Linked DNA regions of Dongshaea marina. The protein of the gene in region 1 interacts with the protein of each later gene in a pairwise test. Links are inferred from orthologs where the notes say so. Each region holds a gene or a part of one and is shown on either strand. Other genes may lie near its edges.

Region 1 (14,961 bases):
ATCAAACACGTTGAGAATATCCAGCTGTTCAAGGGCCAGGCCACTTAAACAGGCAAAGCTTTCCCACTCCTCTAGGCGGACCTTACGCTGATCGCGGATCTGCAGCAGTAATCCCTTAAATTCCTTTTTTTTCAAATCGATACTCCCTGAACTGACTGAGTTCTTCCCGGGCAGGAAGGGCAGTGTTCTATATTCCAGAAGTTGAAAGAAGAGTGCAACAGTTTGCAAATATCAGTGCCTAACCTTAGTTGGGTTGGGTGCCACCTGTGAGAGCCTGCCAAGAGAAGCGATTGGCCGGATCCGAAGTGCCCTGTGAAAATTGGAGCTATCTGTGGTTCGGGACAATAATCAAGAGAGGATGAGCTATCGAAGCGATGAATTGATCTGGATTCATCCCGGCATGGAGAGCTGGCATGAGTAATATCCCCACCTGGTTCACCGATCGTTTACGAATGGGACACTTTTCTCGACTGGGTCATGTTATCCGCAGTCGTGTTAAACGGATGCGACTGTTGCTGCTATTGCCTCTGCTCTCCTGCTCGCTGAATAGCCATTCAGAGGAGCTATTGGTGGTGACTGAAAACTGGCGGCCATATAATTATGAGGAGTTTGGCGAGGTTAAAGGGCTGTCAACCGAGATAGTGAAGAAGGTTCTGGAGCGTGCAGGAATCAAGTATCAGATCAAGGTTTACCCATGGGCAAGGGCGTATCGAATGGCCCAGGAAGATAAAAGTGTCATGATCTATACCATCATCCGGATCCCAACTCGCGAGAAACTGTTTAAGTGGGTCAGGCCCCTGGGGCGTGGGGGAGTTACTTCTCTGTATAGGCTGAAAAAGAATAAGCATATCAGCCCTATCACTTTGCAGGAGGCTAAGAGCTATAGGATCGGGGCCAATAAGGACTCAATGGATCACTTGTGGCTACAAGACAATGGTTTTCATAACCTGTATACACCTCATGCGGTTGAGTTGACCATCAAGATGTTCTTCTATGACAGGTTCGACATGATCGCCTTCGATGACTCCACCATGAAGTCGGAATTTTCCCACTATGGCTGGGATCCCAACCGAGCCGTTCATGTTATGCCTCTTTTCAGAACCCCTCCATACATAGCGCTCAGCCTGGCGACCCCTGATTCGATTAAGCTTAAATTACAGGAGGCATACGACTCTCTTATGAAGGAGGAGATGGTTGAGCTCGTAAACTAATTAGCTGATCTCAGATCAGTTTCATCTGACGATAGTGATCTACAACGAGTAAGACCCTGCTTACTACAGCTTTCTTGGCTATATGGTCGGGTTTGCTGATATTTTCCCTATTTATCTATAGTGCCCTGAATCCGCTCCTGCAGAAAGTCGACGGCACACTTCACTTTGGGTGATAGCTGGCGGTTATGAGGGTAGATTGCCCAGATACCTTCAGGATCAGGCTGGTGTGCCTCAAGTAATGGGATCAACTCTCCTGATGCCAGGTAACTGTCAAGATAGTAGTTCGGAAGTTGAGCGATGCCAAGTCCTTCCAGGCAAGCATTAAGAAGTGCCTGAGCACTATCACTACTAAGCTTTCCTTTTGGCTTATAGCTTTGCTCTTTGCCATCAATTTTCAGGCTCCATGCCTGATTAAACCGTGCCAGGCAGCTGTGATTCACCAACTCTCTAATAGAGTTTGGCTTTGTAAATTTAGCCAGGTAGTCAGGAGTGGCAACCAGGTGCAAGGAGCGTTCGGTCAGACGACGCGCAATCATGCTGGAGTCAGTCAGGTTGCCAATTCTAATACCAAGATCAATGCCCTCCTGGACCAGATCGATGACCTGGTTAGAAAGCTGTAGCCAGAGTTTGAGTTCTGGATATTGCATTACAAATTGATTGAGAAGTGGTGAGACGACCTGCTCTCCATAGGCATGAGGAGCCGTGACGCGTAGTAAGCCCATGGGGTTCTGCTGGAGCTGGCTTATCGCACTCTCTGCCTCGTCTATTTGTTCAATGATCTTGCTGCAGTAATCATAATAGATACCGCCAGATTCGGTTAAGGCCACCTGTCGGGTGGAGCGGTACAGGAGCTTGACCCCGAGTCTTTGTTCCAGGGTTGAGATTTGGCGACTGACTTGGGCTGGTGAAACGCCAAGTGCCTCAGCGGCAAGTTTAAAGCTGAGCTTTTCAGCAACAGACACAAACTCGTAGAGTCCCTGGAACTGCTTCATTATTACCTCTAGAGTAATTATTAATTGATAATTCGAATATTGATAGATAAACAGATATTATTAGAATAGTCAAACAGAAAGCATAACCACTCTTGCTAACTTATCTTCTCTCACGATGATTGAGAAAGTGTTAATTTTCCTATGCATCATATTTACTCTATTAATTTATTCAGCTCATGCTGTAGCTGATAGGGTATTAAACTAATAAAAAACACCATTTAATGAAGGTGAGTAATGAAAACACTTAATTATCAAAATGTCGCAGTAATCACCGGAGCTGGGCGAGGTCTGGGTGAGTCTATTTCTAAAGAGCTAGCAGACTCTGGGTATCATGTTGCCATAACAGATATTGATTTAGAACGAGCAAAAAAATTATCGCATAGGATCAATAAAGATGGTGGTTCTTCAATTGCTATAAGATTGGATGTGACAGACAAGTCTGGGTTTGAATCTGCTTTAAAACTAGTTGCAGAGAGATTTGGAGGAGTGGGGGTGCTAGTTAATAATGCCGCCCGTACAAGTACGACGCCAATATTTGATATCTCCCCGGATGAATTTTTGGATGTTAGCTCAACAAATCTATTGAGTGTTTTTTTAGGGAGTCAGGTTTTCGGTAGTTATTTTAAAGATAATAATTATGGGAGAATAATTAACATCTCTTCACTGGCTGGCCAGAACGGGGGCTCAGCAACCGGTGCCCACTACGCGGCATCTAAGGGGGGATCATTACTCTAACAAAAGTATTTGCACGTGAGTTAGCATCACAGGGGATTACTGTAAACGCCATAGCACCTGGTCCTCTGGATGTTGAGTTGAATCGAGAAATCCTATCTTCTGAGGAGATTCAAAAGATTAATAACTCAATTCCAGTAGGAAAGCATGGTGACCCCGGATATATTTCTAAGATGACGGCCATATTAGCATCGCCCGATGCATCATCGATTACCGGAACGACGATAGATATTAATGGTGGATTATATCTTCGTTAAAGATATCTTATTCATGACTTATTTGATCTTCTAAATGATTAGTGAATGATATTCTTACTATAAATTAAGTAAAAGGCGCAATTGATGAAAAATAACCTAGAGTTTCAGGCAAAGAAAAGCATTATTGATATCCATGAGCTAATAGAAGACATCTTTATAAATAAAGAGCCTTTAATCGATGGTGCACTTGAAAAAATTAATAGCTATTTCCTTGATGATTTTGAAATGGTCACTACTGAGGGACAGAGGATAGGCTTAACTCAGGTAAATGAGATGTTTATAAATAACATGGGAAAGAGAGAGGGGTTAAAGATTGATATTGACTCAATAGAAGTGATTACTGTAATAGAAGATAATGCAGTTGTTTGCTACCGAGAGGTGCATTCTCAAAACGATGTCATAAGCCAGCGATGGGCAACTGCCATCATGGAGTTAACTGATGGGCAATTATGTTGGCGGTATCTGCATGAAACTTCGGTAAAGGGTTGATTATCTATCCACACTAATTTGTTCAGGGGCGCATGATGGCCCCTGAGATTTTATCCTGCCTGAGGTTATTCCTTGGTCAGATGTTGAGGCTGGTATTTGCCTTGGAGCTTGTCGAAGTAGTTCTCAAGAAATGCCTCAAAGCTGATGTTGTCGGTGGCTTCGATTTGCCGCTGTTGCTGCAATGAGCGCTCGCGCTCTTCATTGAAGTAGTTGGCATCAAAGTAGCCGTAATCCCGGTTCAGCAGATCCTGGCGGTACTCCTGAGCAAGCTCCATCGCAAGCTCGGTCATCTTGCCACCCCGGCGCTTAAACTCTGCCAGCAGGAGCGCCGATGGGGTCAGCTCAGGTTCCTCAATCTTGTTGAGTTGCTGCTGCCAGCTCTTGAGATAAGCATCCCGGCACACTGACTTATCCAACAACTGCGCGATAGGTTTGAGCTGATTAAAGATCTCTTTCGCCCAATCCTGAAGCCCGATCGACTGCCCATTCAGCTCAAGCTCTAGTCCGCTCTTGCGCCCCTCGAGAACCACTTTCTCAAAGTTACTCCGATTGGCAGTGGTCTCCGATTGGGTCAGCGGAGCCGATGGGGTGAGCAGGCACCAGATCAGGAACTCATCAAGGAAGCGGATCTCCTCTTCACCAATCCCAAGGGGATTGAATGGGTTAATATCCAAAGAGCGGACCTCAATATACTCGATACCACGAGAGTGCAGGGCCTCCAGAGGTGTTTCTCCCGGCTTAGTGGTGCGCTTGGGGCGGATCGGCGCATACAGCTCATTTTCTATCTGCAGAATGTTGTCATTGAGCTGCAGGCGCTTGCCATCTTTGTTGTAAAGGCCTATTGCGCTGAACTCAGGCTCTTTACAGCAGGCGGCCTGTTGCAGGGAGCGAATATAGCCACGTAAGCTGTTGTGACAGATATCCAGCTTGCTTTGAGCTGTGCTGGTGTAACCCAGGCGAGACATACGTAGCGCGGTGGCATGGGGTAAAAACAGGGTGCCATTGCCATAGCTCTCAAAAGGCAGCTCCTGCTCACGGCCTTCGACGAATGAGCGGCAGATGCTGGGAGAGGCACCAAACAGATAGGGGATCAGCCAGCCGTAACGGTAGAAATTACGGATCAGTCCCATATAGCTGTCGGAGATAAAATCCTGCAGCGGCTGCTGGTTGTTATTGAGCTTCTGCAGCAGGCTCCAGAAGCGATCCGGCATTGAGAAGTTATAGTGGACCCCGGCAATCACCTGCATCCTGCTGCCATAGCGGTTGCGTAGCCCCTCCCTGTACAGGGTTTTCATCTTACCGATATTAGAGCTGCCATACTGGGCCAGAGGGATACCCGCATCGTCTTCGACGATACAGGGCATGCTCATCGGCCACAGCAGTTCGCCATCGAGTTGTTTGGTGACCTGATGGTGAATATCCGACAGCTGGTTGAGCAGGATTTCGGTACAGTCCGAGACCGGGGTGATAAACTCCAGCAGGCTTTCAGAGTAATCGGTCGTGATGTTGGCGTGGGTGAGGGCTGAGCCCAAAGTCGCAGGATGATGGCTCTGTGCCAGATGAGCATCGGGAGTGACACGCAGTGTCTCCCTTTCTATGCCACGACGGATCCCTCGCAGGGAGGAAATATTTTCCGGAGTCGATAGTTGCTCCAGTTGCTTGGTACAAGATTCGCTCACAAGATAGCTCCAGCTAGCTGAATTGGAACAGTCGCCCTGGGGCTGGCTGCCAGTCAGAATGCATAAGACCTCAGCGTCCATGCTCTGTAACAAGAAATGGTGGCGGCTGAAACATTTTTCAACCTCAAACGGCATTCACTTTAACGTAAATGGATGCTGTGGGGAAGTGGTATTTCTATATTTATGGAATTAAAGAGATAGTAACTCTGCAGCCGTTGGCCAGCCCTGACGAACATCGATGATCTGCATCTTTGCTCTTCTGCCCGCCTGGACTCCGGCTTCGGCGTCTTCAAACACCATGCAGCACTCAGGTTGGGTATCCAGGAGCTCGGCACAGCGCAAAAAGATATCCGGGGCAGGTTTACCATGTAATACCTGCTCTACGCCGACCAGCTGATCAAAGTAGTGGCGGATCCCCATCGCCTCCAGTACCCGCTGGGCCATCAGGGTTTCACATCCGGTGCCAACGGCCATCGGCAGCTTTCCATAGAAGTAACGTACCACCTGCTCAACCAGTGGTGTCTCCCTGATACCCTGCTCAACCCGGCGATAAAAAGCCTCTTCCTTGGCGGCAAGTACAGCGGCCTGATCCTGCTGCATATCAGCCTCTTCAAGCAATATTCGGATCGTCTCTTTGAGTGAGACCCCGCCGAGCTGATTCATCCTTTGCCGGGTAAAGGGGATCTCGAATTGATTGAGAGCCTCGGCCCAGGATTGATTATGAGCCTCTATGCTATGGGCCAGGGTTCCATCAAGGTCAAAAATCAGCGCCTTACAGCTTACATCCATCAAACACTCCTTGCTTACCAGTACTGTTCAACTGTTATGTTACCCGGCTTACGCCGCAGGTTTTTTGTCAGTCCTTTGAGTTTCAGGACTGTGATTGCATCTTTCACCATCGCCGGGTTGCCGCAGATCATCACCTGGCTAGAGTCAGGGGTAAAGCTAGTATCACAGTAGCTTTCGAGAGCTCCGGACTCTATCGCCGCAGGGATCCTGCCGCTAAGCCCTTCATTGTGGGATTCCCGGCTCACCACAGGGACATAACTCAGGCGATCCGGATATTGGGCCTGCAGCTTGGCGATCAGCGGTTGGTAGGCGAGATCGGTAGCGAAGCGTACCCCGTGGACCAGGTTAATTTTGCTAAAACGCTCCCAGACTCCCGACTCCTGCAAAATAGAGAGAAATGGTCCGAGGCCGGTACCTGTGGCAAGCAGCCACAGATCTTTGCCTTCAGGGAGTTCATCAAGGGTCAGGTAACCCTGGGGCTTCTCTGTCACCCACAGCCTATCGCCGGGTTTTAATTGGTTGAGCTTGGGGGTCAGGGCGCCATCATCAATCTCGATGATCAAAAATTCATGGGCTCTGTTATCCGGGGCATTGACGAAGGAGTAGGCTCGTGCGACGCGCTTATCGCCTTCATCCAGCGCCAGCTTGACGAACTGTCCGGCCAGGTGAGGCTGGAGTGGGGCCGAGATTTTGAGAGAAAAAAGCTGAGGGTTCCAGTGATGATTTTCGGTGACTGTGGCTTCAATCCAGTTGGCCATAGGGCGTTCCTAAAACGATTGGCATAGACAGTACCATAACAAAAAACCCGCGCCAGGTGGCACGGGTTTTTCAGCTTCTGATCAAGGCAGACGAGATTACTCGGCAGCAACGATCTCCAGCTTGATAGCACCCTTAACTTCAGAGTGCAGCTGAACAGTGATTTCGAACTCACCAGTGTGACGCAGAGCGCCTTCAGGCAGACGAACTTCACTCTTAGCCAGCTCCTGACCTTTAGCAGTCACGGCATCAGCGATGTCGCGAGTACCGATAGAGCCGAACAGCTTGCCTTCGTCACCCGCTTTAGTGGTGATCACGACAGTGTCCATCTCGGTCAGCAGAGTCAGACGGCCCTGTGCACGGGTCAGATCGTCAGCAGCTTTTGCTTCCAGCTCAGCACGACGCGCTTCGAAAGCAGCCATGTTCTCTTTGGTTGCCATAACAGCCTTGCCCTGTGGGATCAGGAAGTTACGAGCATAACCAGATTTAACAGAAACTTTGTCACCCAGTGAGCCAAGTTTAGCGAACTTATCTAACAGAATGATTTCCATTACCTTTCCTCTTAATATGAATGGAGTTAGGCCTGCTAACTACCGATTACTTGTGCAGATCGGTGTATGGCAGCAGAGCCAGGTAACGAGCACGCTTGATTGCGCGAGCCAGCTGACGCTGATACTTCGCACGAGTACCAGTGATACGGCTAGGTACAATCTTGCCAGACTCAGTAACATAATTTTTCAGAGTCGCCAGATCTTTGTAATCGATCTCAGTTACACCTTCAGCGGTGAAGCGACAGAACTTACGACGACGGAAATAACGTGCCATTGCGCTTATCCTCTATAACTTAAATGCTTACTCGGCAGCAGGCTGCTGAGACTCTTCACGCTTAACCTGACGCTCTTGACGGTCAGAACGCTCTTGACGCTCTTCTTTGGCCTTAGCCATGATAGAAGCTTCAGTTACAGCGTTTTTAACGCGCATGACCATGCTACGCAGTACAGCATCGTTATAGCGGAAAGTAGTTTCCAGCTCGTCGATAACCGCTTGCTCAGCTTCTACGTTCATCAGAACATAGTGAGCTTTGTGCAGCTTGTTGATTGGATAAGCCAGTTGACGACGACCCCAATCTTCCAGACGGTGGATTTGACCGCCGTTCTCTTTGATCGAACCAGTGTAACGCTCGATCATGCCCGGAACCTGTTCGCTCTGGTCCGGATGCACCATAAATACGATTTCGTAATGACGCATGGTTGCTCCTTACGGATTAATCAGCCTCCGCCTAGGCTCAGTCAGACCTTAAGAGGCAAGGAACGAATAGAATGTGACTGATTTAAAAGGCGCGCTATTGTATAAAATTACTACCACAGGCGCAACAACCTTTGTGATTGAGTTGTATTCGTTGGCGTGGCACCCTGTTGGGATGGGTAGATAGCGGATTTGAATGGGTCAGCCACAGCCTTTTTGACTGGATAAACCGCCGTCGTTGAATACACACAATGAAGAGAGCATGATGTTTGAGATGAAACCCACCCGCCTGGAGGCATCTTGTCCTGAGCTGGAAACCCGCCTGCTGGATCTGCAGCAAACCGCCCGCGGTTGGATAGCCGTGACTGAAAAGACCCAGTTCCATGCCGAGAATTTTCGCTGGCCGGATCAGCCGGGGGACCGGGGAAGTTTAAGGGTTAAGGGGCAGAGCTACCCGATAATCAATTGCATTCTGGGAGCCTATAACTCAGCTGGCGAGCTCTATCTTGAGCATGAGATCCCGGTGAAGGTGGGCAGTGAAGGCTGGGTCTTTGTCGCGGCTCATCTCCTGGAGTGTCAGCCACAAGTTGAGATTGGCCAGCAGGTGACTCTTGAGCTGGATATGGCATACCTGTCACGGCTAAGTGCGGCCCATACCGGCTGTCACCTGGCTTCCCTGGCTCTTAACCGGGCGCTCAGGGAGTACTGGCGCAAAGATCCCGGGGCTCGCGATGCTTTGGGAGAGATTGATTTTGATCGCCTGGCGATCACCGAGTCAAAAATTGCCGAGCTTGAATCACTGGATCGCTACCGCCTTGGAAAGTCATTGCGCAAAAAAGGTTTTAACTCGGCCGATGCGCTGGAGCAACTGCCTGAGATTACAGCCCGAATTAATCAGCAACTTAATGGGTGGCAGGCCGCAGAGGCAAAGGTGTGGATGGAGCATGCGGGAGAGGGGCTGCTGGATTCTCGCTATTGGCACTGTCAGTTGGAGGGGGAACCGAAAGCTGTGATCCCCTGTGGTGGTACCCATTTGCGATCCCTGTCTGAGATCAAGGCAATGGAGGTCAAACTGGTTGCAGAGGAGAGCGGCTTCAGAATGGAGACTCAGGTTGTGACTGTGAGCTAATTATTAGCTCAGGGGCGCCTTGATCCCAACCCAGATCTGCTGATCTTCCGTCAGAGGGTTATCGACTCTCAGGGTGGGGCCAAAATAGTCATCGTTACTTGTGGGCTCAGGCTTACTCAAATCGATGAGGGGCTTAGAGTTTTTGATAGCGGTCAGGGTGACCAGACGCTGCTTGAATTGAGCCAGTCCCTTCTGGATGAGCTGGTGCATCTCGGTTTGCGGGATGAGATCCTGAGATGCACTTGGCGTACTTTCAGCCTGAGCTGTGCCGCAAAAGGCAATCAGCAGTAGTGCAGCGCAAAGTAGGGATCTCAGAGACATCAGAATAACGCCAGGTCAAAAAATGAGCTGATATTCTATCGGCATGCGTGCGGTGAAGCAAGGGGAGTTTATCGCAAAGGAGAGGGTACAGATGCAAACAGACCGCCCTAAGCCGGTCTGTTTGTTTCGGTTTAGGGCCAGAGGATCAGTGCCCAGCAGACAACCATCAATAGCAGTGCCAACATCACCGCAGCAGAGCCGATATCTTTGGCTCGCCCCGACAGCTCGTGACGCTCAGAGCCGATGCGATCGACCACGGCTTCAATCGCCGAGTTGACGAGCTCAACGAGCATCACCAACACCACGCTGGCGATCAGCACTGCTCGCTCGACCCCGCTATCGCCCAGCCACAGGGCCAGTGGGATCAGGATCACCGCCATCAACAGCTCCTGACGAAAGGCTGCCTCATGGCGAAAAGCGGCGGCAAATCCCTTGAGGGAGTAGCCGGTTGCCTTGATGATGCGGATTAGCCCTGTATTACCGGGTTTCATTGGCGACACTCTCTGAAGATATCCATCTCGGGCTGATAGACCTTGCTCTTCACATCGGTCACACCCAGTAGCGTATGGAACAGGTTATCCTGAGAGAAAGGCTTATTCAACAGCTTGTTGACACACTGCATGTTGAGCCCCATCTCCTTTTTATAACCGGGGGAGAACCAGGCGATAAACGGGATATGGGTCTGCTGACTGGGAGCAAACATGTAGGGGGTGCCATGCAGATAGATCCCATGTTCTCCCGTGGACTCCCCATGATCGGAGAGATACAGCATAGAGCTGTTAAAACGTCCCTCATTTTTCTTGAGAAAATCGATCACTCTCGCGAGCTGGTGATCCGTATACAGGATCGTGTTGTCATAGGAGTTGATGATCTGCTGGCGTGAGCAGTCAGAGAAAGATGCTGACTTGCAGATTGGCTTAAACTGGGTATAGGCCTCGGGAACCCGGCGATAGTAGGCCGGACCATGGCTGCCCTTCTGGTGCAGGAAAATCACAGTATCACCGGTCTGTTTGTCCAGGTAGTCCTGCAGCTTATAGAGCAGCGCATCATCCCTGCACATCCCATCTTTGCAGTCCCGGGTATCCCCAAGGGAGTCTACATCGATCTCCTTGATCCGATCGGCGACCGCCTTGCTGCCACCATCATTGTCGCGCCACAGCAGGTTGAATCCGGCATGCTTGAGCACATCGACTACATTTTCGGTTGATATCCCCTTCTCGTAGCTATAATCGCTGCGATTATAGATGGAGAACATGCAGGGAACCGAGACCGCGGTTTCGGTGCCACAGCTTGAGAACTGCTTGAAGCTGGCTACATCCAGTTTGGAGAGCTCGGGGTTGGTTTGGCGTGGATAGCCATCCAGGCTGAACTCCTGTGCCCGTGCCGCCTCGCCAACGACCACAATCGTCAGGAGCTTTTTCTTCGACTCGCTCAGGGTCTTGCCCTTGTGGGCATCGGTTCCGAGCTTCTTCAGAACGATGGGGCCCTTATGAATATCTCCCCGAAGATAGCCAAAGCTATAGTAGATGGGAGCCGATGGGTCCAGCACGAACCTCAGGTAGCGGTTGTTGCGAATAAATGAGGCCAGATCCTGGTACTGGCTCCACATCAGAGCCCCGGCGAATAGCAGCAGGACCAAGGCTGTCACCACCCGAATCGCCAGCTCTTTGAAGAAGGAGTGATAGGAGATCTTCAGGCGACTGATGACATAGCTTGGGATCACGGCTAACAGCAGCATGTAGACAAGCAGGTGGGTTGTCAGTAGCTCACCGCTCTCGTGAACATCGGTCTGCATCACATTGCGGATCATGTTCTTATCGATCATGACGCCGTAGTTATCCAGAAAGTGTGCCGTACCGGCAGCGATAAACAGCACCACGATTAATATCGGCTTGAGCAGGTATTTAAAAGAGACGATCGACAGCAGGGTGTTGAGAACAATAATAAGCACCAGGTACAGCACGAATGCAAGCAGGGGACTTGCCGGATGAGGATCCGCTCCATGACCATGCAGCGCATCGCTCCACAAAGAGAAATTGCAGAAGGTTATAATAAAAAAGGAATAGATCAGAGTGAGCAGGTGAGAGCTGATACTCAGCTGCCCCTGATGCAGTTTTCTTAAAAAACTCAAAAATGCCTCCCAGGCGGTAACTCGTGTCATATGTATGACCGGGGTTTCATGAGTGACGCTTAAAGTGTCACCAATTCAGATATACCCTGCGGAGGAACAACTTGGTTTGTCGCAGGGGATGATGAAAGCTGGCGATTGTATGCTTTCTGTACGGCCTAGGCAACAAATACTGAAGATATCCTGAATCAAAGGAAAATATATGCATCAGGAAGGAAGAGGCCGCACTGGCGGCCTCAATGAGCTTAATCGGTTTGGCGAAATCTAAGTCTGAAAATACAGCCAGCAATCAGCAGGAGTATTAGCATGACTGGCCCAAATGCTCCCCCGCCTGTGTAGCCTTTTTTATGCTCTACCTTGAACTTGTCAGGGTTACTCTTCACCTTCTCCTTAAACAGCTTGAGCTGGATATCCAGGTTTTTAATCATCTGCTCGGTTGCCTGATTAAAGCCTGTCACGCTATCTTTTCTCAGCTGATCACTCAGGTTCACCAAAGTCGATGATCCCTTGACCCGGCTCATCCCTGGCGCCCGAAATAGCATCTTCTGGCTCTTGATGTCATAGACTGCCGTATCCAGCATGGTGCTGGTGTCATTCTTTTCACCCGAGACAACATAAGCCCCGATAAGGGTCCAGTAGGTAAGCGAAAGAGCTCCCTCGTCAGTAAATTGAACCTGATCGTAGGAGACCAGGGCGATCTCGTCGATCCCAAACATATTTTGGATCTGATTAAGGTTATTAAATCCCCCCTCCGGTGTCAGGTATGCCGAAGGGATCAGCTGAATATCACTGACAAAGTCGAGCTTCTCAAAATGACTTTGCACCTTTTGTAGCAAAGCCATCTTGGTCTCTTCCGTCAGGTTGTTCTGATCCACTCTCCCGGACCAAAGGTTTGGAGCTCCGGGTTGGGATTGAGGGTTGGGGACAAAGGCGATACCAACGCTCAGAGGAAGCTTGAGTGTCGGAATTGATGGCTCGATCACCTGTTGCGTATTTTTCGGGTAGAGGTAATCCACTATGCTGGTGCGCTGTCTGGACTGGTTGACGGCACATCCGCCGAGCAGGCTTGTAACAATCAGAGCGATACAGCCAACACCCAGGATCCGTATTTTCATAATTGCATCATCCTTTGCTGAACTGATTATATCTTAGTCGCCTTTAGATGAAGGGGGGAGTATCTGGATCTCAGTTCGGGCTCAGTCATGAAGCCGGAGGTGGTTTTCTGCAGATAATAAAAAAGGCCGCCGAAGCGACCTTTTTCGTGTTGATTAGATTATCGATTACTCGATGATCTTAGCAACAACACCCGCACCAACAGTACGGCCGCCTTCACGGATAGCGAAGCGCAGACCTTCGTCCATTGCGATTGGGCAGATCAGGTTTACAACCATCTTGATGTTGTCACCAGGCATTACCATTTCAACGCCTTCTGGCAGCTCGATGGTACCGGTCACGTCAGTAGTACGGAAGTAGAACTGTGGACGATAGCCTTTGAAGAACGGAGTATGACGGCCACCTTCGTCCTTAGACAGAACGTAAACCTCAGACTCGAACTTGGTGTGAGGAGTGATAGAACCTGGCTTAGCCAGAACCTGACCACGCTCAACTTCGTCACGCTTAGTACCACGGATCAGGGCACCGATGTTCTCACCTGCACGACCTTCGTCCAGCAGCTTACGGAACATTTCAACACCAGTACAAGTAGTCTTGGTAGTCTCTTTGATACCAACGATTTCTACTTCGTCACCAACGGTAACGATACCGCGCTCAACACGACCAGTTACAACAGTACCACGGCCAGAGATTGAGAATACGTCCTCGATAGGCATCAGGAATGGCTTGTCGATGTCACGCTCAGGCAGAGGGATGTAAGAATCCAGTGCTTCAGCCAGCTCAACAACCTTAGCTTCCCACTCAGCTTCACCTTCCAGTGCTTTCAGAGCGCTGCCCTGGATTACTGGCAGGTCGTCACCTGGGAAGTCGTACTCAGACAGCAGTTCACGAACTTCCATCTCAACCAGCTCAAGCAGCTCTTCATCATCAACCATGTCACACTTGTTCATGAACACGATCATGTATGGGATACCAACCTGACGACCCAGCAGGATGTGCTCACGAGTCTGAGGCATAGGACCATCAGTAGCAGCAACAACCAGGATAGCACCGTCCATCTGAGCAGCACCGGTGATCATGTTTTTAACATAGTCAGCGTGTCCTGGGCAGTCTACGTGAGCGTAGTGACGCTCAGGAGTGTCATACTCAACGTGAGAAGTTGCGATGGTGATACCACGCTCACGCTCTTCAGGAGCGTTATCGATCTGATCGAACGCCTTCATCTCACCACCGTAGGTCTTAGCCAGAACTGAGGTGATAGCTGCAGTCAGAGTGGTCTTACCATGGTCAACGTGGCCGATAGTACCAACGTTTACATGGGGCTTGGAACGGTCAAATTTTTCTTTAGACACAACGTTGTCCTTCCTAGGTTGAGCCTGCCCACGAGGAAGCCATGGGCAGGATATTAAATTATTTTTAAGTTAACTTAATTGGCTTTACGGTTCTCAATCACCGCCTGAGCGATGTTATTCGGAGTCTCATTGTACTTCAAGAACTCCATAGAGTAAGAAGCACGACCCTGAGTTTGAGAACGCAAGTCAGTTGCATAGCCAAACATTTCTGCCAGTGGTACCTGAGCACGAACGATCTTCAGGCCAGCTGCGCCATCGTCCATACCGTCGATCATGCCACGGCGGCGGTTCAAGTCACCAACTACATCACCCATGAAGTCTTCAGGGGTAGTAACTTCAACCTTCATCATAGGCTCAAGCAGTACAGGGTCTGCTTCGAGAGCACCCTTCTTGAATGCCATAGAACCTGCGATTTTGAATGCCATTTCTGACGAGTCAACATCGTGGTAAGAGCCGTCGAACAGAGTCGCCTTGACGTTCAGGACTGGGTAACCAGCCAGAACACCACCGGTCATCTGCTCGGCAATACCCTTGCTTACCGCAGGGATATATTCTTTTGGTACCACACCACCGACGATCTCGTTGACAAACTCGAAGTTCTCTTCGCTGTCTACGAGAGGTGCCAGCTTCAGCCAGACGTGACCGAACTGACCACGACCACCAGACTGACGAACGAACTTGCCTTCAACCTCAACTTCTTTACGGATCGTTTCACGATACGCAACCTGAGGCTTACCAACATTACATTCAACCTTGAACTCACGCTTC
Region 2 (15,164 bases), 1.5 Mb from region 1 along the record:
GCTCCTGGAGGACATCCCGGGTGTAATCCGCTTCGCCGACCGAGACGCCACCAGAGCTTATCACCACATCCGCCTGCTCGTTGGCATCTAAAAATGCCTGACGCAGCTGCGGCTTATCGTCCGGGATGATCCCAAAATCCAGACATTCACAGTGAAGACGCTGCAGCAGGATTTTGAGTCCGGCGCGGTTAGAGTCGAAAATTTCCCCGGCTGAGAGTACTGAACCTGGGTCTTTTAGCTCATCACCACTGCTGAGCAGCGCCACTTTCAGGGGGCGATAGACACAGACCCTGTCTATGCCGACTGAGGCCAGCAATTGAATGCTTCTGGCATTGAGCCTATTGCCTTGTTCCAGCAGCTTTTCTCCCTGTTTCAGATCCTGACCTCTGGGGCGGACATTTTGTCCCTGCTGATAATCACTAAGAATCTGTATCTGATCACCCGTGCGCTCAACCTCCTCCTGCATGATCACTGTATCGGTTCCGGCAGGAAGTGGAGCGCCGGTCATGATCCGTACTGCCTCTCCCACAGGGCAGCTGCCAGTGAAAGGATGCCCGGCAAAGCTATCTCCGGCAATTTTTATCCCGGAGGACGATATAAGACTGGCATGGTCGATGGCGTAGCCATCCATGGAAGAGTTATCAAATGGAGGAATATCTAAGGGCGCGCAGATATCTTGAGCCAGGATCATCCCATCTACTTCATTCAGCGGGAGAGTCTGCGGCGAGCAGCACGAAGTGAGCACGTCCAGCATCTGGGTTCGGGCTTGCTCCAGAGGGATTAAATCTGTCTTATCACAACAACCCATGGTCGATCCTTATTCTCTGTTGCTGTTTTATTGAGGATATGCGGGGCTGGCTGTTGGCCGCACCCGACTCAGGGAGAAACAGGGAGCATAGAGAAACGCAGGGAGTTTGTCGAGGAGCCTTTTTCCAGCTACGGGCTTGCATTATGTTCAGTTTCAGTTTTAACTAGTCAGTTTTTCGATGGTTTATAGCTAATTTAGCCTGGGAGATATGATGTCGACACTGAGTGCTGAGGCGATTCAGGTTCGCTCTGCGTTAGAAGCGCGGGGGCTGGAGACGCCGATGAGTGACACGGGTCTGAGTCGCGAGCAGAAAAAGCAACAGATCGAATCTCACATGGGTGAGGTGATGCGCCTGCTAGGGCTGGATCTGACCGATGACTCCCTGATGGAGACGCCCCATCGCATCGCCAAGATGTATGTCGATGAGATCTTCTCCGGGCTGGATTACCATGAGTTTCCCAAGATCACTCTCATCGATAACAAGATGCAGGTCGATGAGATGGTGAAGGTGAGTGATATCACCCTGACCAGTACCTGTGAACATCACTTTGTGACTATTGATGGCAAGGCAACTATCGCCTATATCCCCCGTGGCAAGGTGATTGGTCTGTCTAAGATCAACCGTATTGTGCAGTTTTTTGCAAAGCGCCCCCAGGTGCAGGAGCGGCTGACCCAACAGGTATTAGTAGCCTTGCAGGCTCTGCTGCAGACCGACGATGTTGCAATCAGCATCAAGGCGACACATTACTGCGTCAAGGCGCGCGGGGTGATGGATGTGACCAGTGCCACCACCACCACCTCACTGGGCGGGGTGTTCAAGACTCAGGCCGGAACGCGCCAGGAGCTTTTGAGTAATCTACACCAGTAGCCCGAGTAGCGTTCAGTTTACTTTTTGCTCAAGTAAACTGAACTTATAGTGTGTGCTTTTTAAAGTGAGCAGCTGTTAGCTGATTTTTTGTGACACCCGGTAAAGCTATCCCTCAGTCAGGAATAAGTCTTTCCAGCTCCGCGATGCGGATCCTCGGTCAGCGATTCCTGCCCATCACCGAGCCTATATTTCATCGCTAGAAAGTAATCCCATCCAAGTTTCGTGTGCTTTACATTCACTATATTGCGAAGCAACTCCGCCAAAACTGCCAACAGGCAAATGGTTCACAGGGTATCCAAATTGGGATGTTTAACCTAGCGATCACCTATCAACCTGGATTGGTATCGCCCCTTCAACGCTGATAATTAAACTACAATCTTAGATAGGTGCTAATGATTTACTAGCGTGATGTGATCATGGCGAATTCCTAAGTGATGAGGTGTCGTGACAAATGAAAATGCGCTCTTGCTTGTTTGCGATATTTATTACCTTAGGAACGGTATCGCTTGTGTATGCAGAGTATCGAGTCGCGATATTTGATTATGATGATAGATTAAACCATGATAATACAGTCGCTAAATATATAGAGAAGCAGTTAAAAGATAATGATTATGAAATATTAGTCTCCCAGTTCACCGGAAGAGGGGAGGTTGTAAAATCGGTTCAGATATTAAAAAATATTGACGCCATGGGCTTTGACCTACTAATAACGATTACTTCAGATGCATTGATCCTGGCAAGGCATGCGGTTCATAAAACACCTATCATTTTCACCAATGCAAACAATCCGGCACTGCTCGGCGTCCGCGAAGACACGAAAGCGATAGGTAATATCACGGGGGCAACTTACTATATACCAATCCAGGAAAAAATTGAGTTCTTTAGAAAAGTACAAAAAAATATGAAAGCAGTGGGAGTTATTTTTGATAAAAATAATAAATCAAAGCGAGTGGAGGTGAAGGAAACAAGAGTGGCACTGCGTAATCTGAACATCAAAGGAATCGTCATGCAGGTTGAAAATATGGATGAATACCTCTCATCTGTCATTGACTTAATTGATCTGGGTATGGATTCAATCATAATAACTTCGAGCGGTCTATTATACGAAAATATTCATTTGATAACCCAGGTTACCAATGATTCAAAGGTGGCCGTCTACTCCTACAATGGGAAGGCAGTGCCTAAAGGTGCAATCGCATCATTAACCAGTGATTATTACAAGATGGCTGATGAGCTAGTGATCCCTATGGCCTTAGATGTGCTACTCAATAAGAAACAGCCAAGAGATATGCCGATAAGGAGATTAAAGAACAATGATATGCTAATTAACCTCTCTGCGGCAAAAAATATTGGACTGACAATAGATAAAGAAATCATCGATGAGGCTATAAATATCGGTGGTAAACACTAATATATTTTTTGAATAACTTTCCCCAAATGTATACATCTCTCCAGCGCGATGCTTGAGTGTAAGAGTTATTGCCAGCAGAACTGGGATACAAATCTAAAAATAGGCGACAGATCCTTCCTTTGTCGATCTATATCTCTATACTCAGTCACCATGAGATAGATAAGTGAGCGTGTTCCTCATGGAGATCAGGAAAGCGGATAAGTCAGATATTGAGGGGATTGTGAATGTATATAGAGTGTGCTTTCCAAGAGAGCTCAAGCATCAGCTCTGGATCGAGGCCTCCTTTCACTCATATCCAAGGGGGATCTACTATGTGATCTCGGATGAGGAGAGGATCTGTGGCTATATCCTGTGGTGTGTGAAAAACGGTTTTCGTGAAAAGACCATTATCGAGCTGGAGCAGATCGGGGTACACCCTGATTCTGCCGGGAGAGGACTTGGAAAAAAACTCATCGAAACCTCTGTTCGGCAATTTAAAGATCACCTCGGCTCCCTGGGTCACGCAGTGGGGGCTATCCTGGTGACGACCTCAGAGGGGAATTATGCCGAGCACCTTTACCAATCTGCCCTGGGGGTCTCCCGCGCAGCTGTGATCCAGGGGTATGGTTCGGGCAGTGAAGTGATCTTATACAACAACCATCTCAGTTAAAGGTATCAACGCCTCTGTTTCCATCCAGCCTCAGGAGGGCTTGTGCATAAGCTACGTCCAGCAAAAGCTGAAGATATTGCTCGAATCTCTGAAATAGAAAATCTCTGTTTCCCCAAAGCAGAGGCTGCCAGCTTGAGCAGATTTAAAGAACGGTTTGCCACATTCCCTGAGTGTTTCTACGTGCTTGAAGTCGATGGCATCGTGGTGGGGCATATCAACGGTTGTATTACCAATACCCCCGAGTTACCCGATGAACTCTATTCAGATGCTTCTCTTCACTGCCCTGATGGAAAGTATCAAACCGTATTCGGATTGGCCGTTGCCCCCGAGTTTCAACGCAGAGGGTATGCTTTGCTGCTGATGAAGCACTTCATCGAAATCAGCATAAAACGTGGTCACCTTGGCATGGTGTTAACCTGTAAAGAACCACTTATCGGTTTTTATCGGCAGCTGGGATTTAAGTTTTTGGGAAGATCTGCATCCAATCATGGTGAGGTCGACTGGAACGATATGCTGCTGAGCTATGAGATAGATACACAACCGGGTACAAGATAGACTGTTACCGCAGAATGGCACAGGGAGGTGAGTCCAGATGAAAAAGCTCAAGATCCGTTGGCAGCCATCCGCTTACCCTGAGGACAAAAAAAAGAGCCGCATCATGCAGCTCTTGCCTGGGGATGCTCTTTCACATTGGGGGCTTAGGAAAGCCCCAGGATCTCCCCATTCGCATCGATATCGATCTGATGGTAAGCGGCATTCTCCCCCAGTCCCGGCATGGTCATCACGGCGCCGCACAGTACATAGATAAAACCTGCGCCGGCATTGACCTTCACCGAGTTGATCGGCACCACAAAACCCTGGGGGGCTCCCTTGAGGCTTGGGTCATGGCTGATAGAAGCCGGGGTCTTGGCCATGCAGATCGGCAGTTTTCCAAAGCCTCCCGCTTCCAGCTGCTCAATCTCCTGGCGCGCCTGGTTGGAGAGGTGAATTCCCTTACCACCATAGCCACACTCAACCAGACTCAGCAGTTTCTGAGTAATGGTCATACTCTCTTCATACAGAAGCTGAGGCTTGGCCTGAGGCAGCTCACAGGCTTTTTGTACCGCCTGCGCCAGCTCGAGGGCCCCGCATCCACCGTGGGCAAACGCCTGGCTTTCACAGGCGGCAAAAGCGCCCTGTGATTTCGCCCAGCTCTTCAGCCACTCTAGTTCCTCTTCGGTATCTTCGGCAAAACGGTTGATGGCAACCACCACCGGCTGGCCGTAGCGCAGGCCATTTTGGATATGCCAACCCAGGTTTTCTGCGCCCTCTTCCAGTCCCTCCTGATCTGGCAGGGCCAGCTCTTTGGCACTAGGAGCCTTTTGTGTCTGCTGATATTTATGGGCGTGGGATTTAAGGCCGCGTAGGGTGGCAACCACCACCACGCAGGAGGGGGCGATCCCGGATTGACGGTACTTAATGTTGAAGTACTTCTCCATCCCCATGTCGGAGCCAAAGCCGCCCTCGGTCACCACATAATCGGCAAGCTTGATCCCAATCTCATCGGCGATGACAGAAGAGTTGCCGTGAGCGATGTTGGCAAAGGGGCCGGTGTGGACCAGAACCGGGCTGTTTTCCGTGGTCTGCAGCAGGTTGGGCTTGAGTGCATCCTTGAGGGTCACTGCCATCGCGCCTGCGACTTTGAGCATCTCACAGGTGATGGGTTTGCCCTGCAGATCATAGGCGACTATGGTCCGGCCCAGGCGCTGACGCATATCCTGGAGATCCTTAGAGAGTGCTAAAATTGCCATCAGCTCAGAGGCTGCGGTGATATAAAAGCTATCGCTGCGCTCGACCCCATCTTTATCGCCACCCTGGCCGACCGTGATGTGGCGCAGGGCGCGGTCATTGTGATCCACAACCCGTGGCCAGACGATCCGCTTGGGATCTATATTCAGCCGGGGTTGGCCGGTCTTTTTCTGGTATTCATCGCCTAAACGCTCTTCGTGGAACAGCCGGGCGTCCAACGCTGCCGCGGCCAGGTTATGGGCGGCACTCACGGCATGGATATCACCGGTCAGATGCAGGTTCATCTCCTCCATCGGCACCACCTGGGAGTAGCCACCTCCGGCTGCGCCACCCTTGAGGCCAAACACCGGGCCCATGCTGGGCTGGCGAATACAGGCGAGGGCCTTATGGGTTTTATTGAGAGCTTGGGAGAGACCTATGGTAGTAACTGTTTTGCCTTCACCCAGTGGGGTGGGAGTGATGGCGGTGACCAGGATGAGTTTGCCGTTGGGGCGGGTTTTGAGGCGAGAGAGCAGGGGAGTGGAGTCGAGTTTGGCCTTATGGTGACCGTGGGGTTCGTATTCCTGCTCCGACAAGCCTAACCGTTTTGCGATGTAACTGATGGGCCTTAGCTTTGTTTGGCGTGATATTTCCAGATCGCTTATCATGTTGTACGTCTATCCAATGATGGGGGATTCAAGGATGGTGCGGAGTCTAGTCGATTTTGAGACAAATTTAAATGCCCGGGGTCAAGGTGATGAATAATACCCTGGATAGAAGAGAGTTATCTGTGTCTCTTCCTGAGCTACTGGAGACCTCTCATCGCAAACTTTTCTCCCTGGAGGGGATCATTCAAAAGGTCTCGCCGATCTTTGGTATGGGGTGGCGCTGGTTAGTCTGTGAGGATCTGCAGAAGGATTTTGAGCAGCAAGCCGCAGCCCTGCTTTCCGTAAAGCTCGCCGATCATAAGAATTTGCAGATCCTGATCCGTCTTGCGGCCGAGTTTTCTCTCGAAACCCTGAGTGTTGAACTTGGATATGTACCCGATGAAAATTTACGGGAGCATTTGGCAGATAAGATCGGTTGTTATCGGTTACAATGGTGTGATTCGAGTCTGGTTGTGACCCGGACACCCAACAAAAAATAGAGATAGAGTTTCTGAGCTGACAGCTGTGGTCGTCATTCGAAGAAAAATCATCATTGATTTTCCAAATTATGCCCTCATATAGTCGTTCAAAGCCTGAAGCTGAGCTATTCAAAGAGGATGTCTATGAATTCAGAGCGTTTTGAAGAACGCAACGAGCTTCCTGTTCTTCCCTTGCGGGATGTGGTGGTTTATCCGCACATGGTGATCCCACTGTTTGTGGGACGCGAGAAATCGATCCGCTGCCTTGAAGTGGCGATGGAGCAGGACAAGAAGGTATTACTGATCGCCCAGCGCGATGCTTCCGTAGATGAACCGACCGGAGATGATCTCTACCAGGTCGGCTCTCTGGCCAATATTTTACAGCTTCTCAAGCTTCCCGATGGCACGGTCAAGGTGCTGGTAGAGGGGGTTCAGCGGGCAGAGCTCAAGAGCCTGCAGGGTGATGAGGAGTATTTCACCGCCGAGATCGAGCTGATGCCGACCCAGGAGCTGCAGGATGCTGAGCAGGATGTACTGATCCGCTCGGCGATCAGCCAGTTCGAAGGCTATATCAAGCTTAATAAGAAGATCCCACCCGAGGTGCTCACCTCCATCTCTGCCATCGATGATGCGGCGCGCCTGGCCGATACCATGGCGGCACACATGCCACTGAAACTCGATGAGAAGCAGCAGGTGCTGGAGATCACCGATGTTGCCGAGCGTCTTGAGTACCTGATGGCGCGTATGGAATCTGAGATCGACATTCTGCAGGTTGAGAAACGGATCCGCTCGCGGGTTAAAAAGCAGATGGAGAAGAGCCAGCGCGAGTATTATCTCAATGAGCAGATGAAGGCGATTCAAAAAGAGCTGGGTGATCTGGAAGATACCCCGGATGAATTTGAGCAGCTGCAAAATAAGATCAATGAGTCGGGGATGACTCAGGAGGCGCGGGAGAAGACCGAGGCTGAGCTACATAAGCTCAAGATGATGTCTCCGATGTCTGCTGAGGCGACCGTGGTTCGCGGTTATATCGACTGGATGATCCAGGTGCCCTGGAAGAAGCGCACCAAGGTGAAAAAGGCGATCGATAAGGCCAAAGAGATCCTGGATGCCGACCACTTCGGACTGGAAGAGGTCAAGGAGCGGATCCTCGAATACCTGGCGGTTCAAAGCCGGGTCAACAAGCTCAAGGGGCCAATTCTCTGCCTGGTAGGGCCTCCCGGAGTGGGTAAAACCTCCCTGGGTCAGTCCATTGCCCGTGCCACCGGCCGTAAATATGTACGGATGGCCTTGGGCGGGGTGCGAGATGAGGCGGAGATCCGTGGTCATCGCCGCACCTACATCGGCTCGATGCCGGGTAAGCTGATCCAGAAGATGGCCAAGGTCGGGGTGCGTAACCCGCTGTTCCTGCTCGATGAGATCGATAAGATGTCATCGGATATGCGTGGCGATCCCGCCTCAGCCCTGCTGGAGGTGCTGGATCCGGAGCAGAACAACAGCTTTAACGATCATTACATGGAGGTGGATTACGATCTCTCGGATGTGATGTTTGTTGCAACCTCCAACTCGATGAATATTCCGGCGCCGCTGCTGGATCGGATGGAGGTGATCCGTCTGTCCGGTTATACGGAAGATGAGAAGCTCAATATCGCCAAGCAGCACCTGATTGAGAAGCAGAAGAAGCGTAATGGTCTCAAGAAGAGTGAGTGTGTCATCCAGGATGATGCGCTGATCGATATCATCCGCTACTACACCCGTGAAGCCGGGGTACGTGGCCTGGAGCGCTCCATCTCCAAGATCTGTCGCAAGGCGGTCAAAGATATCCTGCTGGATAAGAGTCTCAAGGCGGTGACAGTCACGGCCGAGAACCTCAAAGATTATATGGGCGTTCGTCGGTACGACTTTGGTAAGGCCGAGGAAGAGAACCAGATCGGTCAGGTGACCGGGCTGGCCTGGACCGAGGTGGGCGGCGATCTGCTGACCATAGAGACGACCAAGGTACCGGGCAAGGGTAAGCTCACCTATACCGGCTCTTTGGGGGATGTGATGCAGGAGTCGATCCAGGCGGCGATGACAGTGGTTCGGGAGCGTGCCGAGCGCTTTAATATTCCTGCGGATTTCTATGAGAAACAGGATATTCATGTTCACGTACCTGAGGGTGCAACGCCGAAAGACGGTCCGAGTGCGGGGATTGCCATGTGCACCGCTTTGGTTTCCTCTTTGACCGGAATTGCGGTACGCTCAGATGTAGCCATGACGGGGGAGATCACTCTGCGTGGCGAGGTGTTGCCGATCGGCGGTCTCAAAGAGAAGTTGCTGGCGGCACATCGTGGTGGGATCAAACGCGTGTTGATCCCTCACGAGAACGAGCGGAACCTGGAAGATATTCCAGATAATGTTAAACAGGATCTTGACATTCGTTGCGTTCGCCGCATCGATGAGGTTCTGAAGCTGGCGCTGGTTGAAAATCCGGCAGAATCGACAGGGAATGCTTGATAGAGTGCAAAAATCACCGGTTAGATAGGGTTTCAGGGCTTGTCACAAAGACGAATCGGCAGTAGCCTTACTAACCGGACCTAGCCGATGCCGATCGGCAATTGTTGATTGGCTGTTGTATTGGTTAGTTTTGCTTAGTTATTAGCTTGAAACAGGCTCTTGAGTCTGTTGCTGTTCAAGTTCTTGTCCCGGCCAGGGAGAGATAAGTTTCCGGTGGCAATAGTTAGTCAAGAGGGGAAGAAAACGTGAATAAATCACAGTTGATCGATCGAATCGCTGAAGGCGCTGATATTTCTAAGGCTTCGGCCAACCGCGCTCTGGATTCATTTGTTGAAGCCATTACTGAAGCGATGAAGCAGGATGACCAGGTTGCTCTGGTTGGCTTCGGTACTTTCAGCGTTCGTGAGCGTTCTGCTCGCAGTGGCCGTAACCCACAAACGGGTGAGACCATCCAGATCGCTGCAGCCAAAGTGCCTGCGTTCAAAGCTGGTAAAGCGCTGAAAGACGCTGTCAATTAATCGGAACCTGGCTACTCGTGCATCAGTGGAGCAACATCTCATTCTTGATGCACCGAGTGATTAGATTCCCGACCGTAGAACGAGGCGCATCGACTGGATGCGCTTTTTTATTGGTCGCCATCTCACATCACAAGAGTCTGAATTAACATGTTGGAGAAGTTAAGCGAAGGCACGAACAGCATCTTTGTTAAGATCATCCTGTCTTTGATCATTATCTCATTTGCTTTGGCTGGTGTTGGCAGCTACATGAATCGCCCTGCGGATACGGATGCAGCCAAGGTCAATGGGGATACGATTTCATCTCAGGCCCTGGAGCGTGCCTATCAGAATGAGCGCTCTAACTTGCAACAGCAGATGGGCAGTGAATTTTCTAAACTGGCGGGCAACCCTCAATACCTCAAGCAGCTGCGTGAGAACGTGCTGCAGAACATGATCAATGAGACCCTGCTCAACCAAACCGTTTCCGATATGGGGTTGCGTGTCAGTGATGCACAGGTAAAAGCGCTGATCCGCTCTATGCCTGCTTTTCAAAAAGATGGTCAGTTCGATAACGAACGCTACCGTTTACTGCTGGCCCGCAGTAATCAAACGCCCGATCAGTTTGCCGCGAGCATGATTCATGATCTGTCTCGCCAGCAGTTCATCAATGGCATGGTGCAGGATGACTTTGTACTGCCCGATGAAGCCAAATCTCTGGAGACCCTGCTGCGCCAGACTCGGGATATCCGCTACCTGATGATCCCGCATAAACCTTTCCTCAAAGAGGTGAAGCTGACCGATGCGGATGTCAAAGCCTACTATGATGCCAATCATCAGCGCTTCATGCGTCCCGAAGAGGTGAAGGTCAATTACCTGCTGCTTAATGCAAAGGATCTGGCGAGCACCATCAAGGTGGCCACTACCGATGCCAAGCAGTACTATGAGCAGCACAAGAGCCAATATGTACGCCCTGAGAAGATCCATGTCGCGCATATTCTGGTGAAGTTCGGCAAAGATCCGAAGGCAGCCGAGCAAAAGGCCGAGACGATCCTAAAAGAGCTCAAGCAGGGCGCCGATTTTGCAACCCTGGCCAAAAAAGACTCTCAGGATATCTTCTCAGCTAAGAAGGGCGGCGATCTGAGCTGGTTTGGTAAGGGCGTGATGGATCCGGCCTTTGAGAAGGCGGCCTTTGCTCTGAATAAGCCAGGGGAGCTCTCCGGGGTTGTGAAGAGTCAGTTTGGCTATCACATCATCAAGCTGTTGGGCGTTCGTCCTAAGCAGACTCTGCCATTTGCTGAGGTCAAAGCAGACGTAGAGCAGACCCTGAAGCTCAACAAGGCAAAAGACAAGTTCTATGATACCCAGCAAAAGCTTGCGGATCTGACCTTTGAGAACCCGGACTCACTGGATTATGCCGCAGAGCAGGTTGGCCTTAAGGTTCAGAAGACGGGCTATTTCAGCCGTGGTGATGCACCGGCACCCCTGAACAGTGATAAGGCGCTCAAGGCGGCTTTCTCCGAGTCACTGCGTCAGGATAATACCAACTCAGATGCACTGCAGATCTCCGACGATCAGGTACTGGTCCTGCATATCGTTGGCTACAAAGAGCAGGCGGTGAAACCTTACTCTGAAGTAAAGGATCTGGCGAAGAGCCAGCTAACCGATCAGAAGGCGGCGGCCAAAGCGACCGAAGTTGCAAATCAGCTGCTGGTGAAGTTGCAATCTGGTAAGTCGATTGCAGCTGAGTTGAAACAGCATGGCTGGGAGCTCAAGACCGCGAACAATGTTGCGCGCTTTGATAACAAGCTACCTGCCAATCTGGTGCAGACCCTGTTTACCATGCCTCATCCAAGCGATAAGCATCGCTCCATCCAGGTGATTTCGCTGCCCGGAGGTGATGAAGCCCTGGTTGAGCTGCTGAAGGTGACTCCGGGTAAGAATGAGCCTCAGCTTGCGGCCGTGATGACTCAGCAGATTCTTAAGATGCGTCAGGGAGCCGATTATCAGGCGCTGATCAAGACCTTGCGTAAGAACGCCGAGATCAGCTATCCGGATAAAGCTGCCTCAGACTCTGAGTCGTCGCAGTGATCCGCTTGCCTGCTTGCTCTGAGCCAGAGTGAGCATGCCTTAAAAATGGTCAGCTTCCTGTCGGAGTTGACCATTTTCTCTTTTCGCAACATTCGCTATTATAACTAAGCAGGCCGCTAAGTTTTTCGGGTGCATAAAGCTGTTTTAGTTCATGTGGAGATTATCGTTTTGATTCGTGTATTACTGGTTGATGATCATGAACTGGTCCGGACCGGGATCCGTCGTATCCTGGAAGATGTTCGCGGCATGGAAGTTGCCGGTGAGGTGGATAGTGGAGAAAAGGCGGTCCAGTGGTGCCGGGAAAATCCTGCCGATGTGGTGATGATGGATATGAATATGCCGGGGATCGGTGGACTGGAAGCAACACGTAAGATTTTACGTTTCAACCCGGACATCAAGATCATCGTCCTGACCGTGCATACCGAGAATCCATTTCCCACCCGAATGATGCAGGCGGGAGCCGCCGGTTACCTGACCAAGGGCGCCGCCCCCCGTGAGATGATCCAGGCGATTCGTCAGGTCCATAGTGGTCAACGCTTTATCTCACCTGTGGTGGCCCAGCAGATGGCACTCAGCCAGTTTGACGCGCCTCAGGATAACCCCTTCAAGAGTCTCTCGGAGCGCGAGCTGCAGATCATGCTGATGATCACCAAGGGACAGAAGGTCACCGAGATTTCTGAGCAGCTAAACCTCAGCCCAAAAACCGTCAACAGCTACCGCTATCGGCTGTTCAATAAACTGAATATTGGTGGCGATGTGGAGCTGACTCACCTGGCGATCCGCTATGGAATGTTAAGTACCGATGGCCTGTGAGCCTTTCAGTTGAATCGGAAACTCCACACGCGTGTTTGATCCCAAGACATTTCTAAGCACTGTCACTCATCAAAGTGGCGTTTATCGCATGTATGATGAGCGTGGTGAGGCGATCTATGTCGGCAAGGCAAAAGATCTAAAAAAGCGCCTGGCCTCCTATTTTCGGGAGCGGGTCGACCGGGGCAAGACTCAGGTTCTGGTCTCAAAGATAGCCTCCATCGATGTCACAGTGACTCACACCGAAGCCGAAGCGCTGGTGCTAGAGCAGAATTACATCAAGCGTTACCAGCCCAGATATAACATTCTGCTGCGTGATGATAAATCCTACCCCTTCATCGTTCTCAGTGCCCATCAATATCCCAGGATCAGCCTGTATCGCGGGCCACGTAAAGGCAAACACCAGTACTTTGGTCCATATCCCAATGGGGGCGCTGCCCGCGACAGCATGCAGCTTCTGCAGAAGCTGTTTAAGCTACGCCCCTGTCCGGATTCGGTTTTTTCTCACCGCTCTAGGCCCTGTCTCAGCTATCAGCTGGGGCGCTGCAGCGCACCTTGTGTCGACAAGATAACCGAGCAGGAGTACCAGCAGCAGCTTGAGATGGCGCGGGTGTTTCTTAAGGGGCGCAGTCAGGAGTTGATCGGCCTGCTGGTGGAGAAGATGGAGCAGGCCAGTCAGGCCCTGCAGTTTGAACAGGCCGCTCAATATCGCGATCAGATCCAGATGCTTCGCCAGCTCCAACAACAGCAGAGCGTTGAAGGCTATGGAGAGGAAGCTCTGGATGTGATCGGGGTTGCAAGCTCCCAGGGGCTCGCCTGTGTTCACCTGCTGTTCATTCGTGAACAGAAAGTGCTGGGAAGTCGCAGCTACTTTCCCAAGATCCCAGCCGATACCGATCATGGGGAGCTGTTACGCGCCTTCATTCTGCAGTTTTATCTGGAGCAGGGGGACAAGCGCCAGCTGCCAAGGCGGGTGCTACTCTCTGAGTCGGCGGATGAGATGACACTGTTGGCTGAGTCTTTGAGTGCTCAGGCGGGGCATCCGGTACGGCTGCAGCTCGCCAGAGGTCCTCATAAGTCTTCGCTGACTAAGCTGGCGGTCACCAATGCCAGCAGTGCCCTGGCGACACGGCTTTCGAGCCGGGCGACCCTGAATGAGCGCTATCGCCAACTGGAGCAGTTACTCCAGTTGAAGCTGCCGGTTTCGAGGATGGAGTGTTTTGATATCTCCCACACCATGGGGGAGAAGACGGTGGGATCCTGTGTGGTGTTTGATCGTAACGGTCCGCAGAACTCTCAATATCGGCGCTTTAATATCGAGGGGATCACGCCGGGAGACGATTATGCAGCGATGCGCCAGGTCCTTCAGCGCCGCTACCTCAAGGGCACAAAAGATCAGTGTCTGCCGGATATCATCTGGATCGATGGTGGCAAGGGGCAGCTCAGCAGTGCCGAAGAGGTGCTGAGTCCCTGGTTAGACTCCCTGGCTGAACCCAGGCCTCTGCTTATCGGGATCGCCAAGGGAGAGGGGCGCAAGCCCGGACTGGAAACCCTGATCCTCGGGGGGAGTTACCAGAAGATAAATCTGGATTCGGATCACCCGGCCCTGCACCTCATACAGCAGATCCGCGATGAGGCCCACCGATTTGCGATTGGTGGGCACAGGCAGCGACGCGGCAAGGCTCGAACCTCGAGTGCTCTGCAGCAGATCCCCGGGGTGGGGGCTAAACGGCGCCAGGCATTGTTGAAGTATCTTGGGGGGATCCAGGAGGTGATGGCAGCAAGCGTGGAAGATTTAACCAAAGTCCCTGGGATCAGCGCGGCAATGGCAGAAAAAATCTTTCATGCATTGCATCATTAGCAGCCATCATGCACCATAGGCGCAAGGCCTACAGCAGTTGAGCAGCTCCATGAATACAATACCCAATATTCTGACCTTTTTTCGGCTTTGTCTGATCCCGGTTTTTATTATTCTGTTTTTCCTTCCGATGCAATCGGCCTATTTTTGGGCGGCTCTGATCTTTGTGATTGCTGCCTGGACGGATTGGTTTGATGGCTTCCTGGCGCGTAAGCTGGGGCAGATGACCCCGTTTGGAGCCTTTCTTGATCCGGTGGCGGACAAGGTGATGGTGGCCTCGGCCCTGGTGTTGATCGTGGATCATTACCACTCCGCGCTGGTGACGATTCCGGCTCTGTTTATGATTGGCCGGGAGATCCTGATCTCTGCACTGCGCGAGTGGATGGCTGAGCTGGGCAAGCGCTCCAATGTGGCCGTCGGCTCCCTGGGCAAGTGGAAGACCATGATCCAGATGCTGGCACTGGTGGGGCTTATCTGGCAACAGAGCATCTGGATGGTCTGGGCCGGCTATCTGCTGCTCTATGTTGCCGTGGTACTGACGCTTTGGTCGATGTTCCAATATCTAGCTGCGGCCTGGGGAGATCTGCGCGCTCAGACCTGAATTTAGTCACACTGATTTTTTAGGGGAGCCTTTGTGCTCCCTTTTTCATGCCTGTTCACAATCCTCGCCCCAAACTTTGAACTCAGTCACGCCCTGAGATTTTTTATTTTTTCGGGTTAAGTTTTAGCGGGGTGGGTCGCTATAGAGACATAGTATTTAGCGAGGAGGCTGGCATGAGATATCTT

Evidence for each region.
Region 2: the proteins of rplI (region 1) and lon interact in binary tests that used the Escherichia coli proteins (3 or more experiments, as listed by UniProt). The link is inferred for Dongshaea marina from one-to-one orthologs.

The regions. Positions count from the first base shown.
Region 1 is NZ_CP028897.1:4,490,219-4,505,179, reverse strand. What follows is about bases 5,731-8,517. They hold rplI (50S ribosomal protein L9), read right to left. Parts: upstream 7,457-8,517; coding sequence 7,004-7,456; downstream 5,731-7,003. Other genes in these bases: DB847_RS21015 (alanyl-tRNA editing protein), read left to right, coding at 8,416-8,517; rpsF (30S ribosomal protein S6), read right to left, coding at 7,758-8,153; rpsR (30S ribosomal protein S18), read right to left, coding at 7,503-7,730; DB847_RS21035 (ferredoxin--NADP reductase), read right to left, coding at 6,164-6,907; DB847_RS21040 (HAD family hydrolase), read right to left, coding at 5,731-6,149. Also shown: DB847_RS21070 (type 1 glutamine amidotransferase), read right to left, coding at 1-135; DB847_RS21065 (substrate-binding periplasmic protein), read left to right, coding at 414-1,211; DB847_RS21060 (LysR substrate-binding domain-containing protein), read right to left, coding at 1,319-2,203; DB847_RS21050 (DUF4440 domain-containing protein), read left to right, coding at 3,277-3,681; gshA (glutamate--cysteine ligase), read right to left, coding at 3,747-5,360; more of DB847_RS21040, read right to left, coding at 5,550-5,730; more of DB847_RS21015, read left to right, coding at 8,518-9,279; DB847_RS21010 (hypothetical protein), read right to left, coding at 9,283-9,600; DB847_RS21005 (diacylglycerol kinase), read right to left, coding at 9,732-10,091; DB847_RS21000 (phosphoethanolamine transferase), read right to left, coding at 10,088-11,761; rhlP (rhombotarget lipoprotein), read right to left, coding at 11,974-12,843; tuf (elongation factor Tu), read right to left, coding at 13,009-14,193; fusA (elongation factor G), read right to left, coding at 14,268-14,961.
Region 2 is NZ_CP028897.1:3,000,006-3,015,169, reverse strand. Bases 6,460-9,449 are described here. They hold lon (endopeptidase La), read left to right. Parts: upstream 6,460-6,773; coding sequence 6,774-9,125; downstream 9,126-9,449. Other genes in these bases: DB847_RS14215 (HU family DNA-binding protein), read left to right, coding at 9,371-9,449; DB847_RS14225 (hypothetical protein), read left to right, coding at 6,460-6,650. In the rest of the region: molybdopterin molybdotransferase MoeA, read right to left, coding at 1-808; GTP cyclohydrolase I FolE, read left to right, coding at 1,020-1,676; DB847_RS14245 (ABC transporter substrate binding protein), read left to right, coding at 2,128-3,087; DB847_RS14240 (GNAT family N-acetyltransferase), read left to right, coding at 3,266-3,736; DB847_RS14235 (GNAT family N-acetyltransferase), read left to right, coding at 3,869-4,291; DB847_RS14230 (formate--tetrahydrofolate ligase), read right to left, coding at 4,435-6,171; more of DB847_RS14225, read left to right, coding at 6,261-6,459; more of DB847_RS14215, read left to right, coding at 9,450-9,643; ppiD (peptidylprolyl isomerase), read left to right, coding at 9,791-11,710; uvrY (UvrY/SirA/GacA family response regulator transcription factor), read left to right, coding at 11,879-12,523; excinuclease ABC subunit UvrC, read left to right, coding at 12,537-14,381; pgsA (CDP-diacylglycerol--glycerol-3-phosphate 3-phosphatidyltransferase), read left to right, coding at 14,431-14,979; DB847_RS24440 (hypothetical protein), read left to right, coding at 15,153-15,164.